Regions from separate parts of the Acidovorax sp. FG42 genome, predicted to be linked through region 1. Evidence: predicted binding sites of a transcription regulator. Region 1 holds the regulator's gene; the other holds the start of a gene.
The links. The regulator NrdR, encoded in region 1, represses ribonucleotide reductase genes. The targets are predictions, from matches to a motif close to CACNANATNTNGTG.
Positions count from the first base shown of each region.

Region 2: a site for NrdR is predicted at 5,056-5,069, ahead of ACODSM_RS10255 (ribonucleoside-diphosphate reductase subunit alpha). Genes of this name have one in related genera too.

Region 1 covers NZ_JBMDJM010000027.1:1,972-9,786, forward strand. Annotated here, with positions in the region: gene ACODSM_RS21610 (DUF349 domain-containing protein) at 1-997, opposite strand, end outside; gene ACODSM_RS21615 (lytic transglycosylase domain-containing protein) at 1,916-2,761, shown strand; ZMP/ZTP riboswitch at 2,845-2,998, shown strand; gene glyA (serine hydroxymethyltransferase) at 3,034-4,278, shown strand; gene nrdR (transcriptional regulator NrdR) at 4,300-4,749, shown strand; gene ACODSM_RS21630 (DMT family transporter) at 5,024-5,926, shown strand; gene ACODSM_RS21635 (bifunctional metallophosphatase/5'-nucleotidase) at 6,124-7,815, opposite strand, start outside.
Region 2 covers NZ_JBMDJM010000007.1:216,719-224,533, forward strand. Annotated here, with positions in the region: gene ACODSM_RS10230 (cytochrome C assembly family protein) at 1-671, shown strand, start outside; gene ACODSM_RS10235 (PP0621 family protein) at 668-895, shown strand; gene ACODSM_RS10240 (two-component system sensor histidine kinase NtrB) at 918-2,621, shown strand; gene ACODSM_RS10245 (sigma-54-dependent transcriptional regulator) at 2,634-4,172, shown strand; gene ampD (1,6-anhydro-N-acetylmuramyl-L-alanine amidase AmpD) at 4,156-4,785, shown strand; gene ACODSM_RS10255 (ribonucleoside-diphosphate reductase subunit alpha) at 5,162-7,815, shown strand, end outside.

The sequences.
Region 1 (7,815 bases):
GCAGCGCAGCGGCAGCGCCGGCACTGGCCTTGCCGTGGCCTTCGGCCGTTTCTTTCTCCAGCGTCGCCAAGGCATCGCGCACCAGTTGGTGGGCTTTTTCAATCACCTCCGGCGCCACCTTTGGCTTGGCAGCACGCGCGGGCTTGCCGGCAGCGGCAGAAGCGGCGGCCGCCTCAGAAGCCGCAGTGGGCAAGCCACGCGCAGTGCGCAGTTCGTCCGCCCACACCGGCACAGGTGGCAGGGGTGCAGCAGCATCCTCTGCGGCAGCGGCCGCTTGCGCCACGGCAGGCTGGAAAGCTTCCCACACCACCAGCAGCTGAGTGCGCGAGGCATCGAGCAACGGCGGAAACCGGGCCTCCACACTCGCCCAGCTGGCATCACCCGTAAGCTCCTGGGCCTGCTCCTGCCAGCGCGCGACATCGGCGCGCAGCAGTTCGAGCGCAGCCTGCGCATCGCGCCAGGGCTTGGTCGAGAGCACTTCGATGCGCTGCGCCAGCAGCACAGCCGCCTCGCGCTGCACCTGGACACGGTGCTGCAGGTCTTCGATGACCTTCACGCGGTCGGCCAGCTGTACCTTGAGCAGGGACAACGGCTCACGCGACAACGGGGCACCAGCCTTGGCGGCATCCCGCTGCCAAGCCAGGGCATCTGCAATATTGAGCTTGGGGGCCGCCAGCAGGGCCTGGGCTTTTTCAGCCCATTCGGCCGCAATGGCCTCCTGCCCCTTGGCGCGACGGATTTCGTCCAGGCGTTCGCGCACGGCGCGGGCCGCGCCCTTGTCACGTCCGCTCAACTCCTTGAACACCTCTTGCAGTTGCTCTGGCGATGGCTGAGTGGCCAGCCAGTCGCGGATGCGAGAGGCGCGCTCGCCCGATGTGGCGGCAGAAAAAGCGCCACCAGTCAGCGCATCGAGCGGATGCGGCTCATGGGTTTTGGCCGGGGCCGGATTCACTTCAGGTGCGTCGGACATTTTGCTGCGGGAAAAAAATGGAAACATGGATCCAATGGATTACGAAGGCATCCCGGGCGCAGAGCCCGGAGCCGTGCCCGAACGACCGCGCCAAGCGCGCGCCAGGGCAACAAAAGGGCTATTTTCACCGGATTGGGCCAGAGGCCGTAGCGGCTTGCCTCCTCCACACCTGCAGGGTGATCTGGAGCAAGGCCCGGCGAGGATGTCGCCCGGCAATCCGGGCGAAGGGTCGCCGCTCTAGGGAACAGCCCCCATTATCTATATATAAGACTGTGCCGCCCACCCACAAGGCGACACACCAATAAGAAAGCCCGACGAGCAGTGCCTGAAGGGCCTGCCCGCCGGGCTTGACGGCTGACACAACGGTCTTTGCCATCGGTCGCGATGCGGAGAGAAAGGTCCGCATGGCGCGGAGGCAAGGTATTGCCTCCAGGGGTTGCCATGGAAGCGGCATCTGCTGCACCTTGGCACTGAATGTCCTCGGAGGGAGACTTCGCTTCGTCTGGCGATGCCTGAAATCTACAGGCGCCTCCACCATATCAAACTCGCTTCGCCAACTCAAATCGGATTCTCAATGGCGGCGAAAAGCCCGATTGAATTTGACATGCGGATGTCAGCTGCAGCACGGCGGCTCCCAAAGAAAAACAGCGCTTGGCTCAGAAAAACTGTGATTTTTTACAGATTTTTCATAATTTTTATGTCTTAAATAGTTAATTGTTAGTATTGACTATGCATTTAGTGAGCTTCTAGAATCCGCCAGCCCCAAAAACGGGGCTAGTACAAACCCCAATCGCTGCCGAACCCGGCTAAGTCAATCCAGGGCGCCAAGCACTCCACAGACGTGCAGCCCGGACTTGATGGCGTACCAATCCAGGCGATCTGCCAGCAAAGCACCGTCCACCGCGACTGCCCCGCTCCGCCGGCCCGCCTCAGAAAGGAAGAGCTATGACAGCGTCAGGAAAAATAGTCTCCGGCGTGCGAACTTTCGCAGCCGACGTGACCGAAGGTTTTCTTGAAATCACCCACAACAGCTTTGCCCTCATCGGCCTGGCCGTTGCCTTTGTCGTCATTGCACTCACAGCACGGCCCGATCTGCGCCAGGCAGGTGAAGAGCAACTGATGAACTGGCTGCAAGCCCGCCAGGTAGAAATGCTGGGCATGCCCATCGAGCCCGAAGCCAGCGAGCGCGCTACGGCAGTGAACCCCAAAGACCTGCCCAAAGAGCAGGCTGCCGTGGCCTTCTGGCTCAGCAAGAAGTACCGTGTGGCGCCAGAGCCCCTCAGCGCCCTGGTCGCCGAGGCCTACGAGATTGGCACCCGCGCCAAGATCGACCCCACGCTGATCCTGGCCATCATGGCCATCGAATCGAGCTTCAACCCGTTTGCCGAAAGCGCTGTGGGCGCCCAAGGACTGATGCAGGTGATGACCCGCGTGCACACCGACAAGTACCAGAACTTTGGCGGCCACTTTGCTGCCTTTGACCCGGTGAGCAACCTGCGGGTCGGTGTGAAGGTGCTGCAAGAGTGCATCGCCCGCGCAGGATCGCTCGAAGGTGGCCTGCGCTTTTATGTGGGCGCGGGCAACATGGCCGACGACGGTGGCTACGCCGCCAAGGTGATGGCGGAACATTTCCGCCTGCGCCAGGTGGCCGGTGGTCGCGCAGTGCCCTTCAATCCCCCTCCCTCCCTGTCTACCCAGGCTCCTGTGCAGAGCATCCCTGCAGCAGCACCTCGCACCCCAGCACCGGCTGCGGTCAGCGACAAGGTGGCGTTGCTGACACCGGGCCTGTAACAGGCAGGCTCCCGGCGCCCAGGCAACGACCTTGGCCTCCGGCGGTTTCGGCGGTGTAGCAGCAGTGCCGTGTCGGCTACACTAACGGGGTACGCGACTGGCGATAGGCGCTGCATTCCGCCACTGGATGCAGCCGCTGACGTGGAAACCAGCAAGAACCTACTTCTTGTGAACCACTGGGAAGCGTGCCGCAGGGGCCCTACCCCATGCGTTCAGCCGTTCGCCTGGGCAGCCCTTGTTTCAAGGGACACAAGTTCATAGGACTGCCAATCATGTACGACCGCAAAATTCTTGTCGAACAAACCGACCCCGAGCTGTTTGCCGCCATCCAGGCCGAAAACGCCCGCCAAGAACACCACATCGAGCTGATCGCCAGCGAGAACTACGCCTCCCCCGCCGTGATGTGGGCGCAAGGCACCCAGCTCACCAACAAATACGCCGAAGGCTACCCCGGCAAGCGCTACTACGGTGGCTGCGAGCATGTGGACGTGGCCGAGCAGCTGGCCATCGACCGCGTGAAGAAGATCTTCGGCGCCGATGCTGCCAACGTGCAGCCCCACTGCGGCGCGTCGGCCAACGAGGCCGTGTTCCTAGCCTTCCTCAAGCCCGGCGACACCATCATGGGCATGAGCCTGGCCGAAGGCGGTCACCTGACCCATGGCATGCCGCTGAACATGTCGGGCAAGTGGTTCAATGTGGTCAGCTACGGTCTGGACAAGAACGAAGCCATCGACTACGACGCGATGGAAGCCAAGGCCCGCGAACACAAGCCCAAGCTGATCGTGGCCGGAGCCTCTGCCTACAGCCTGCACATCGATTTCGCCCGCTTTGCGAAGGTCGCCAAGGAAATCGGCGCGATCTTCATGGTGGACATGGCCCACTACGCCGGCCTGATCGCTGCGGGCGTGTACCCCAACCCCGTGCCCCATGCTGACGTGGTGACATCGACCACGCACAAGAGCCTGCGCGGCCCCCGTGGCGGCATCATCCTGATGAAGGCCGAACACGAGAAAGCCATCAACAGCGCCATCTTCCCCGGCCTGCAAGGCGGCCCGCTGATGCACGTGATCGCAGCCAAGGCCGTGGCCTTCAAGGAAGCGATGCAGCCCGAGTTCAAGGCCTACCAGGAGCAAGTGGCCAAGAACGCCAAGGTGGTGGCCGAGACGCTGACCGCACGCGGCCTGCGAATCGTGTCCGGCGGCACCCAAAGCCACGTGATGCTGGTGGACCTGCGCGCCAAGGGCATCACCGGCAAGGAGGCCGAGGCCGTGCTGGGCGCCGCCCACATGACCATCAACAAGAACGCCATCCCCAACGACCCTGAAAAGCCGATGGTGACCAGCGGCGTGCGCATTGGGACCCCCGCCATGACCACGCGCGGCTTCAAGGAAGAAGAAGCCCGCATCACGGCCAACCTGATCGCCGACGTGCTGGACAACCCCCGCGACGAAGCCAACATCGCCGCCGTGCGCGCCAAGGTCAACGCACTGACCGCACGTTTCCCGGTCTACCGCTAAACAAGCCGGTTCTCTGCGCCCATGAAGTGCCCCTTCTGCAGCCACCTCGAAACGCAAGTCGTTGAAACGCGGGTGTCTGAGGATGGAGTCTTCATCCGCCGCCGCCGCCAGTGCGGCGCGTGCGACAAGCGCTTCACCACCTACGAGCGGCCGGAAGTGAACTTCCCGGCCATCGTCAAGAAGGACGGCCGGCGCATTGAATACGACCGCAGCAAGCTGCTGGGCTCGTTCAACCTGGCATTGCGCAAGCGGCCCGTGAGCACCGACCAGATCGACAGCGCCATCGAACGCATCGAAGAAAAGCTGCTCAACCTGGGCCAGCGCGAGGTGATCTCCAGCCGCATCGGCGAGCTGGTGATGCGCGAGCTCAAGAAGCTCGACAAGGTGGCCTACATCCGCTTTGCCAGCGTGTACCGCAGCTTTGAAGACATCGACGACTTCCGCGCCATGGTCGATGAAGTGCGCAAGTAGCGCGCGCACGTTGGGCCAGCCCCTGCTGTAACGCCCGCCCTTTCCCGTCATGAGCCCCACGCGGCTAATTGGTCTGTGCGATGCGGTTCTGCAGCCACCGGTCCGCTGTGCATCCTCACCGCTTCGGCCGTAGCCTCTGCACAAGTCGCACAAGCTACTTTGTGAAAGCTATTAATTTCATAGCTATTACGGCATGATGCACTGGCGCTTCAGGCGATTTTTGCATCAAAACGGCTCTACCACACGCCAGCAAGCACCACGAAGCTACCTGACAATACGCGCGGTGAAAACCCGCCATTTCCTGCAGCTGGTGCTGCTGTCTGCCCTGTGGGGCGCTTCCTTTCTTTTCATTCGCGTCGCCAGTCCGGTGCTGGGCCCCAATGTGATGGCCGCCCTGCGCATTGGCCTGGCCACGCTCACGCTGATGGGCATCATGCGCTGGGCGGGTGAGCCCTGGCCCTGGCGCCACTGGCGAGAGCTGCTGGGGCTGGGCACGCTGACGGTGGCAGCGCCTTTTCTGCTGTACGCCTGGGCGGCCCTGCACCTGCCAGCGGGCTACAGCTCGCTGCTCAACACCATGGCCGTGCCGTTTGGAGTGATCGCTGCGGCGTGGATGAAGGAAGACACGCTGAGCGCACGCAAATGGGCCGGCTGCCTCTGCGGCTTTGCCGGGGTGGCGCTGATCGTGCAGTTGGGTCCCGTCGAGCCCAACTCAGCGGTACTGCTTGCGGCAGGCGCATGCGTGACCGCGGCAGCGTGCTACGGCCTGTCTCTCACCTGGATGAAGCGTGCGACGAAACGCATGTCGCCGTTGTCCATCGCAGCAGGCATCCACGCAGCGGCCCTGGTGCTGCTGCTGCCCGGTGCGGCGTGGACCTTGCCCACCGCACGCTTCACTCCAGAAGCGCTGGCCGCCGTGGCCGTGATGGGCATCGTGACCTCGGGCCTGGCGTATTGGCTCAACCTGCGGGTGCTGAAGCATGTCTCGCCCGTGGCCGCCATGAGTTCCGCTTTCATGATCCCGCTGTTTGGTGTGGCCTGGGGCCATATCTTTCTGGGTGAGGCCCTGGGGCCCGGCATGCTCTGGGGCGGCGCGCTGGTGCTGGTGGCGACCGGGCTGGTCACCGGCTTCAACCCGCTGCAATGGCTGGGCGCGCTGCGACGCACAGCCGACTAGTGTGGTGTTGCGCGCTGGATGGCACATTGAAAACCGATGGATTTTTGGTCAGGGCAAGGCGCAAACCGCAGCGATACCCGAAGGTATCGCGAGGATTTGCAACGCAGCCCTGGCCGAAAAGACGCGGTTTTTAAGTGCCAGATAGCGTGCAACACCACACTAGGCCCCTCCGGGCGATGGTGCCCGGTGGACACGGCTCAGCGCGCAGCGGGCGCAACACGGGTGATGCGGTTGGTAGCAGGCGGTGCCACCGGACTCTGCAGCCGGAAGTAGGCCTCCAGCGCATCCAGGTCCAGTTCGCCCACGCGCCGGTCCTGGCCCTGCGTCAGCACCGTGAAGTTGTCACCACCGCTGTCCAGAAAACTGCTCATGACCACGCGCACTGACTGCGTATCGGTCACCGGCGCACCATTCAGCACCATGTGGCTGATGCGCCCCCCGGCGGGCTGGCTCAGGTCGTAGCGGTAGCTGAAGCCGCTGGACACCGACAGCACCCGGGGCCGCTGCACCGTATTGCCGCCGCTGGCAAACTGCTGCTCCAGCACAGCGCGGATCTGCGCGCCCGTGAAGGTCTTGATCACCAGCTGGTTGCCAAAAGGTTGCACGGCATACAGCTGGCCGTAACGCACCAGCCCTTGTTCATCCGGCACCAGGTCCGCACGCAGGCCGCCCGGGTTCATGAACGACAACTGCGCGCCACCATCTTCGGGCGCCCGCGTGGCCAGCAGCTGTGCGTCTGCCACCAGATTGCCCAACACGCTCTCCAAAGCCGCATTGGGCTGGCGGCGCATGGCCCCCTGGGCCTGGCCCACCGGGCGCTGGGCCAGCGGAATGGCGGCGGCGCGGTAGGTATCGATGATCTTCTGCACGCCAGGGTCCGCAGGAAACGTCGGCACGGCAGTGGTCAGCGGCACAGGCCCCTGGGCGCCCGTGAAGGCCTCGCCTTGCACCACCACATTGCGCGCCGTTTTACGGACCACGCGGCGGGTCTGCGTGTCCACGCGCAGCTGAATGTCGGTGAGCAGCGTGCCGTACTGGCCTGCGCTGGTCAGCAAGAAGGGTTTGGCCGGGTTCACGCGGCTGTAGTCGCACACATAGGCCTGGTGCGTGTGGCCGGAGACCACCACATCTACGGCCGGGTCCAGGCGCTCCAGGATGGGCACGATGTCGCCCGACAGGCCTGCGCAGCTGGTCTCCTGCACGCCCGCTGTGGTGCCACCACCTTCATGGATGGCCACCACGATCACATCGGCGCCCTGGGCCTTGAGCTGCGGAATCAGCGCATTGGCCGTGGCCGCTTCGTCCTCAAACCGCAGCCCGGCCACGCCCGACGGGCTGACCATGGTGGGTGTGGCCTGCAGCGTGAGACCGATAAACCCCATGGTGACGGTGACACCGCCTTCTGTGAACCGCTTGAGCCCCGTGGCGGGCAACAGGGTACGGCCGTCCTCGCGCAGCGTGTTGGCGGCCAGCAGGCCGAACTTTGCACCCTCGAACGGTTTGCTGATGCGGCAGGGCTCGCGCGAGGTGAATTTTTCGCAGCCGCCGTTCTGCAGGCGCAACAGCTCACGCCAGCCCCGGTCAAACTCGTGGTTGCCGACCGCATTGAAGTCGATCTGCATGCGGTTGACCGCCTCGATGGTGGGTTCGTCCAGGAACAACGACGACACCAGCGGCGAGGCGCCCACCATGTCACCCGCAGACACGACCGCATGGTGCGGCGACTGGGCCTTGAGGGCGGCCATGGCGCTGGCAAAGTAGGCCATGCCCCCAGCAGGCGCCAGCACCGGGCCTTCCGGCCCTTGCACCCGGTGCGCCATGTGGGGCGGCTCCAGGTTGCCGTGGAGGTCGTTGAAGCCGATGAGGGTGATGTCGATGTGGGCCGGCGC
Region 2 (7,815 bases), on a different contig from region 1:
CGTGGTTGCTGCACGGCGCCGTGCTGGTCTGGGGCCTGTGGGGCGATGCGCCCCGGTTCGGTTTTGCGCCCGCGCTGTCGATGACCGCCTGGCTGGTGCTCACGGTCTATGCCGTGGAACGGCAGTTGTTTCCACAAATGCAGTCACGCTGGGTACTGGCAGGGCTGGGCGCGGCCGCCATCGTGCTGGCGATGCTGTTCCCCGGGCAGCCGCTGCACGTGACCGCATCTGCCTGGCTGCCTTTGCACCTGGCGCTGGGCATTGCGTGTTATGGCCTGTTTGCAGCGGCGGTGGTGCACGCCTGGCTCATGACACGCGCCGAACGCCACATCCGGCAGGCTGAAGACCCGCACAGCGGCATCCCGCTGCTGACGCTGGAGCGGCTGACCTTCCGGTTCGTGACGGCGGGGTTTGTACTGCTTACCGCCACCTTGCTGGCCGGTTGGCTGTTTGGCGAGACGCTGTATGGCCGGGCCTGGCGGTGGGACCACAAGGCCGTGTTCTCGATGCTCTCGTGGCTGACCTTTGCCACGTTGCTGCTGGGCCGTGCCCGCTTTGGCTGGCGGGGCCGCAATGCGGTGCGTGTGTTGTATGCGGGCTCGGCCCTGTTGCTGCTGGCCTATGTGGGCTCGCGTTTTGTATTGGAAGTTGTTCTGGGCCGCAGCGTATGAAGTACCTGGTCTTGTTGGTCGTCATCGCGGTGGCCGTAGGTATCTGGCGCAGCCGCCGCGCCCCTGATGCGGCGGCGCCCAAAGCGCCCCCCACACCGCCTGCCCTGCCGCAGGACATGCTGGCCTGCGCGCACTGCGGCGTGCACATCCCACAGGCCGAAGCCCTGATGATGGGCAGTCAGGCCTATTGCAGTGCCGAGCACCGGCGCATGGGCCCGGCCTGAGCGACGCCTTGCCGTTGTGACCATGCAAGCAGCGCCCGCAGGCCCACTGCCGCTTTCCGCAGACGCTCCCTTCGCACGGCTGTGGCTCGGTTTTCTGACGGGCCGCGTGATGGTTGCCCTGGCACTTTTGGTGCTGCAGGGGGCCGGGCAGCTGATCAATCAAGCGGCGGCGCCTTCCGTGCTCGCAGTCTGCGTGGCCTATCTCGTGGCCACCGTGGTGCTGCGGGTGCTGTCGCGCAAAGCCCCGCCGTCGCCCAGCGCCGGCCCGCAGTGGCTACCCTCCATCGGGGTGGACCTGGCCGCGATCACCGCGCTGCAGCTCTTGCATGCGGGCGCCATGAACTACACGCCGCTGTTCGGACTGCCCATCCTGATCGCTGCGGTCATGGGCACGCTGACCCTGGCCCTGGGCACCACCGCGGCAGTCACGCTGCTGCTGCTGGGCTGGGCCTGGTGGGTGGGCCAGTACAGCACGGGCGACGAAGGCCAGCGCTACCTGCAAAGTGCGCTGACTGGCACGGGCTATTTCATCGTGAGCTACCTGGTGCACCAGCTCGCCACCCGCCTGGCACGCGAGCAGGAAGTGGCACAACAAAGCCAGATCGCAGCCCGCGTACAGACCCAGGTCAGTGCACTGGTCATCCAGAACCTGACCGATGGCGTACTGGTGGTGGACGAAAACGACCTGGTGCGCATTGCCAACCCCGCAGGGCTGCAGCTGTTGGGTGGCGTGGCACTGACCGAGTTGCCGTTTGCCCTGACCTCCACCGCGCCGTGGCACCCCCTGGTGATTTTGGCGCGGCGCACCTTCCGTCACGAACAGCCCCAGACGGCCGATGTTGATCTGCTGCACGAAGGCCAGAGCCCCACCGGCCTGCATGTGCGCACCTGGCTCACGTCCACCCGCAATGCGGCCTTGCAGACGCACTCCGAGCGGCTGTGCGTGATGTTCCTGCACGATCTGCGGGAAATGGAAGCGCGGCTGCGCACCGAAAAACTCGCGGCCATGGGCCGCATGTCTGCCGCTGTGGCCCACGAAATCCGCAACCCACTGGCCGCCATCGTGCAGGCCAATGCCCTGCTGGAAGAAGACCTGCACGAGCCAGCACAAAAGCGCCTGGCGCACATGGTGCAGCAGAACGCCGACCGCTTGGCACGCATTGCCGAAGAGGTGCTGGACATTGCCCGCGTGCAGCACCAGATCAGCCACGCCCCCGCCTCCACCGTGGTGCTGGACGAAACCGTCGCCCAGATCTGGAACGACTGGCAGGCCCAGGACCCCGCGCGGCGGCGCGCCATGGTGTCGCTGGATACCGGTGCCACCCAGGTGGAGTTTGACGCCGAGCACCTGCGCCGCGTTCTGGTCAACCTACTGGACAACGCCCTGCGCTACATGGGCCCGGAGCCCGACTCGCTGTCGGTGACCACGCGCAATACGCCTGCCGGCCAGGTCAGCCTGCAGGTGTGGAGCGACGGAGCGCCCATGGACAAATCCGTGGAGCGGCATCTGTTCGAGCCCTTCTTCTCGTCCGAGAGCCGCTCCAGCGGCCTGGGCCTCTATATTTGCCGGGAGCTGTGCCAGCGCCATGGCGCCTCCATCAGCTACCAGCGCCTGAACCGCCCCACCGCACGCGGAGACATCGGAGGCAACGCCTTCACCGTGGGCTTCCGCCGCACGACCCGCCCCGCCGACAATGCCACCTTGTTTGACACCATCGTGGTCTGACTGCTGCCCCCAATGAACGCCCCTGCCGCCTCCATCCTTGTCGTTGACGACGAACCCGATCTGCGCACCCTGTACGAGCTCACCTTGCTGCGTGAGGGCTACCGGGTCGAGACGGCGTCCAACGTGCAGGAGGCCCGCGAGCAGCTCAAGGCCCAGCGTTTTGACGCGGTGATCACTGACATGCGACTGCCTGACGGGTTCGGCATGGAGCTGCTGCAGGACCTGCGCGACCAGCAGCGCCGGGAGCGCTGCGTGGTCATGACCGCCTACGGATCGGCAGAAAATGCGGTCGAGGCGCTGCGCGCCGGGGCCTTCGATTACCTCACCAAGCCCGTGGACCTCAAGCAGTTCCGCTCGGTGGTGGCCTCGGCCATCCAGGGCACCGGCGGAGTCCCCCCTCCGCGTGCGGCACGCAGCAACGGCTCCAGCCGGTCTCCCAATGCGGCGGCGGCCAGCGAATTCGGCAGTGCCAACGCCGCCCTGGATCGCCTGGTGGGCGAGTCCGACGCCATCCGCAACGTCAAACAGCGCGTGGCCAAGGTGTCGCGCGGCATGGCGCCCGTGCTGATCCATGGTGAGTCGGGCACCGGCAAGGAGTTGGTGGCCCAGGCCTTGCACGCCAGCAGCCAGCGCGCGGATGGCCCCCTGGTCGCCGTGAACTGCGGAGCCATCCCTGAAAACCTGCTGGAAGCCGAATTCTTTGGTGCCCGAAAGGGCTCCTACACCGGGGCTTCGCAAGACCGTGACGGCTACTTCCAGGCCGCACGCGGGGGCACCCTGTTCCTCGACGAAATCGGTGACCTGCCGCTGGCGATGCAATCCAAGTTGTTGCGCGCCATCCAGGAGCGCAGCGTGCGGCCGCTGGGCTCCACCCAGGAAGAAACCGTGGACGTGCGCATCGTCAGCGCTACCCACCGCGACTTGGCAGCCGATGTCCAGGCCGGCCGGTTCCGCCAGGATCTGTACTACCGGCTCAATGTGATCGAGATCGTCATCCCGCCGCTGCGCGAACGTCGGGAGGATTTGCCCGCACTGTGTGCAGCACTGCTCACCCGCATTGCCAACGAGTCCGGCATGCCGGTACCCCAGCTCACCGACCGCGCACTGAACGCTATCGCCGCCCACCCGCTGACCGGAAACGTCCGCGAGCTGGAAAACCTGCTGCACCGTGCAGTGGCGTTGAGCGATGGGGACGAGTTGCAGGTGGATGCACCCAGCGGCGCGGCAGAGGTGCAGATGGCGCGGCCCGCGACACCCGCGTTGGCCACTGCGGCAGAGGGTTCGGCCGGCGGCACCTCCGTCCCGTCCGATGCCGCTCCAACCCAGCAGCACTTGGCCAGCGGATGCACCGTGCCCCTCCCCAGCGACCTGCAGGCCTGGCTGGATCAGCAAGAGCGCGAGATCCTGATCCGCGCGCTCAAAGAATCCGGATTCAACCGCACGGCCACGGCGGCACGCCTGGGCATCAGCCTGCGCCAGATTCGCTACCGCATTGCCCGCCTGAACATCGCGGTACCCAACGACCAGGACCCGCATGACGACCAGGGCTGACAGCGCCCGGGCAGCAGCCCCCACGCATTGGGACGGCGGATGGCACCTGGCGGCACAGCGGCTGGCATCACCGAACTACGGACCACGCCCCGTACAGGCCTCGGGGGTGGACCTGATCGTGGTGCATTCCATCAGTCTGCCCCCGGGTGAATACGGTGGCTGCGCCGTGCAACAGCTGTTCACCAACACTTTGGACTGGGACGCGCACCCTTACTACCAGAGCATTCGCGGACTGCAGGTGTCCGCCCATTTTTTCATCGAGCGCACCGGTGCGCTGTGGCAGTTTGTGGATTGCGACCAGCGAGCCTGGCATGCGGGGCAATCGTTCTACCGAGGCAGAAGCCAGTGCAACGACGATTCCATCGGCATTGAACTGGAAGGCCTGGAGGGCCTCACCTTCGAGTCCGCCCAATACGAGACACTGGCCCGGGTCTGCCAGGACATTGCGCAGCGTTACCCCATCAAGCACATCGCGGGGCATGAACACATCGCCCCGGGGCGCAAGCTTGACCCCGGCCCGGGGTTTGACTGGTCCAGGCTGCAACAGGCCCTGGACTGGCCAGTGCAGCGATTCCCGCAAGGCACACAGACAGGCCCGCAGCAGCTTCGCTGACGCCGCGCTTTCACTGTCGCACGGGCGCATCAAGGCAATTTTTTCTTTGTGCGTTCGCACATATTTTTGCAGCCAAGCACTGCGCGGCCTAGCGCAGGAAATCCGCCGCCAAGGTACGCCACTGCGAGGTTTTGCATCGCCCACATCACGTTTACAAGGGTTCGCCGCAGGTGCCGATTGCCAAGGCAACGGGGTTGGGAACATGCTGTTTCGGTTTTGGGGACTCATTCCGGCGGTACACTACCGGTAGTGTCTTGAACCGCCTCGACACACCATATATAGTGTGCGCCAGGCTGAAGTCCGGTGCAGCACCCACACCCTGCGGCGGCGCTCCAGGCCGCACGCCACCCCAGACAGCCCACAGAAGAGGACACCCATGCAAGCTGCTTTGAACACGCCTTCCCCATCGCCCACCGCCTCTGCGGATACCGCCACACACGCTGCAGCGGCCGCAGCTTCCGGGCACCCGCTCACGCATTACCAGATCATTCGCCGCAACGGCGCGGTGGTGCCGTTCGAGCCCCAGAAAATTGCAGTGGCGATGATGAAGGCGTTTCTGGCAGTGCACGGCACGCAGGGCGCCGCCTCTGCCAGCGTGCGCGAGGTGGTAGACACGCTCACCCAGAACGTGGTCCGCGCCCTGATGCGCTCGCGCCCGGGCGGCGGCACCTTCCATATTGAAGATGTGCAGGACCAGGTCGAGCTGGGCCTGATGCGCGGCGAGCACCACGAAGTCGCCCGCGCCTACGTGCTGTACCGCGAGCGCCGCACGCAGGAGCGCGCCCACCACCAGGAACAGCTCGCTCCCGCCACCCCGGTGATGCACGTGATCGACAACGGCCAACGTGTGCAGCTGGACATCCTGCGCCTGCACGCATTGATCGAGTCGGCCTGCGCCAACCTGGGCGCTGACATCAAGGCCGCTCCCATCGTCGCCGAGACCATGCGCAACCTGTATGACGGCGTTCCCATGGACGAGGTCTACAAGGCATCCATTCTGGCCGCCCGCACCCTGATCGAAAAAGATCCCGACTACACCTACGCCACGGCCCGCTTGCTGCTGCATACCATCGTGCGTGAGGTGCTGGGGCGTGACGTGACCCAAAGCGACATGGGCCAGGCCTACAAGGACTATTTCCCCTCCTTCATCCAGAAGGGGGTGGACAACGAGCTGCTGGATGAGCGCCTGCTCAAGCAATACGATCTGAACCGCCTGGGCGCTGCGCTCAAGGCCGAGCGCGACCTGCAGTTCGATTACCTCGGCCTGCAGACGCTGTACGACCGCTACTTCCTGCACGTCAAGAAGACCCGCATCGAGCTGCCCCAGGCCTTCTTCATGCGTGTGGCCATGGGCCTGGCACTGAACGAAACCGACCGCGAGGCACGGGCCATCGAGTTCTACGAAGTGCTGTCCAGCTTCGACTTCATGTCCAGCACGCCCACGCTGTTCAACAGCGGCACGCTGCGCTCGCAGCTGTCGAGCTGCTACCTGACCACGGTGCCGGACGACCTCGATGGCATCTACGAGTCCATCAAGGAAAACGCCCTGCTGTCCAAGTTCGCGGGCGGCCTGGGCAACGACTGGACGCGCGTGCGCGCCCTGGGCAGCCACATCAAGGGCACCAACGGCGAATCGCAAGGCGTAGTGCCATTCCTGAAGGTGGTGAACGACACGGCCGTGGCAGTGAACCAGGGCGGCAAGCGCAAGGGCGCCGTCTGTACGTACCTGGAAACCTGGCACCTGGACATCGAAGAGTTCCTGGAACTGCGCAAGAACACCGGCGATGACCGCCGCCGCACGCACGACATGAACACGGCGAACTGGATTCCCGACCTGTTCATGCGCCGCGTGATGGAAAAGGGCACCTGGACCCTGTTCTCGCCCTCCAACGTGCCGGATCTGCACGATCTGTTCGGTGCCGACTTTGAAAAGGCCTACGTGGCCTACGAAGAAAAGGCCGCACGCGGCGAGATCAAGCCCGCCAAGACCGTGCAGGCCACCGACCTCTGGCGCAAGATTCTGACCATGCTGTTTGAAACCGGCCATCCCTGGATCACGTTCAAGGATGCCTGCAACGTGCGCTCGCCCCAGCAGCACGCTGGCGTGGTGCACTCGTCCAATCTGTGCACCGAGATCACGCTGAACACCAGCGACACCGAAACTGCCGTTTGCAACCTCGGCTCGGTCAACCTGCTGCAGCACATCAAAGACGGCCAGATCGATCACGAGAAGCTCAAGAAGACCATCACCGTGGCCATGCGCATGCTGGACAACGTGATCGACATCAACTACTACGCCGTGAACAAGGCCCGCGACTCCAACCTGCGCCATCGCCCCGTGGGCCTGGGCGTGATGGCCTTCCAGGACAGCCTGTATGCGCTGCGCATTCCTTATGCCTCGCAGGAAGCGGTGGAATTCGCCGACAAGTCGATGGAAGCCATCTGCTACTACGCTTATTGGGCGTCCACCGAGCTCGCCAAGGAACGCGGCCAGTACTCCAGCTACAAGGGTTCGCTGTGGGACCGCGGCATCCTGCCGTTTGATACGCTGGACATGCTTGCCAAGGCCCGTGGCGGTTATGTGGAAGTGGACCGCTCGTCCACGATGGACTGGGACGCGCTGCGCAAGAAGATTGCGCAGGACGGCATGCGCAACTCCAACTGCGTGGCCATTGCGCCCACCGCCACCATCTCCAACATCATCGGCGTGGATGCCTCGATCGAGCCCTCGTTTGGCAACCTGTCGGTCAAGTCCAACCTGTCGGGCGAGTTCACCGTGATCAACAGCGGGCTGGTGCGCGATCTCAAACGCCTGGGCCTGTGGGACGACGTGATGATCATGGACCTCAAGCACTTCAAGGGTTCGCTGCATCCCATTGACCGCGTGCCGCAGGACATCAAGGCGCTGTACTCCACAGCTTTTGAAGTCGAGCCCCAGTGGCTGGTTGAGGCCGCATCGCGCCGCCAGAAGTGGATCGATCAGGCACAGAGCCTGAACATCTACATGGCTGGCGCATCGGGCAAGAAGCT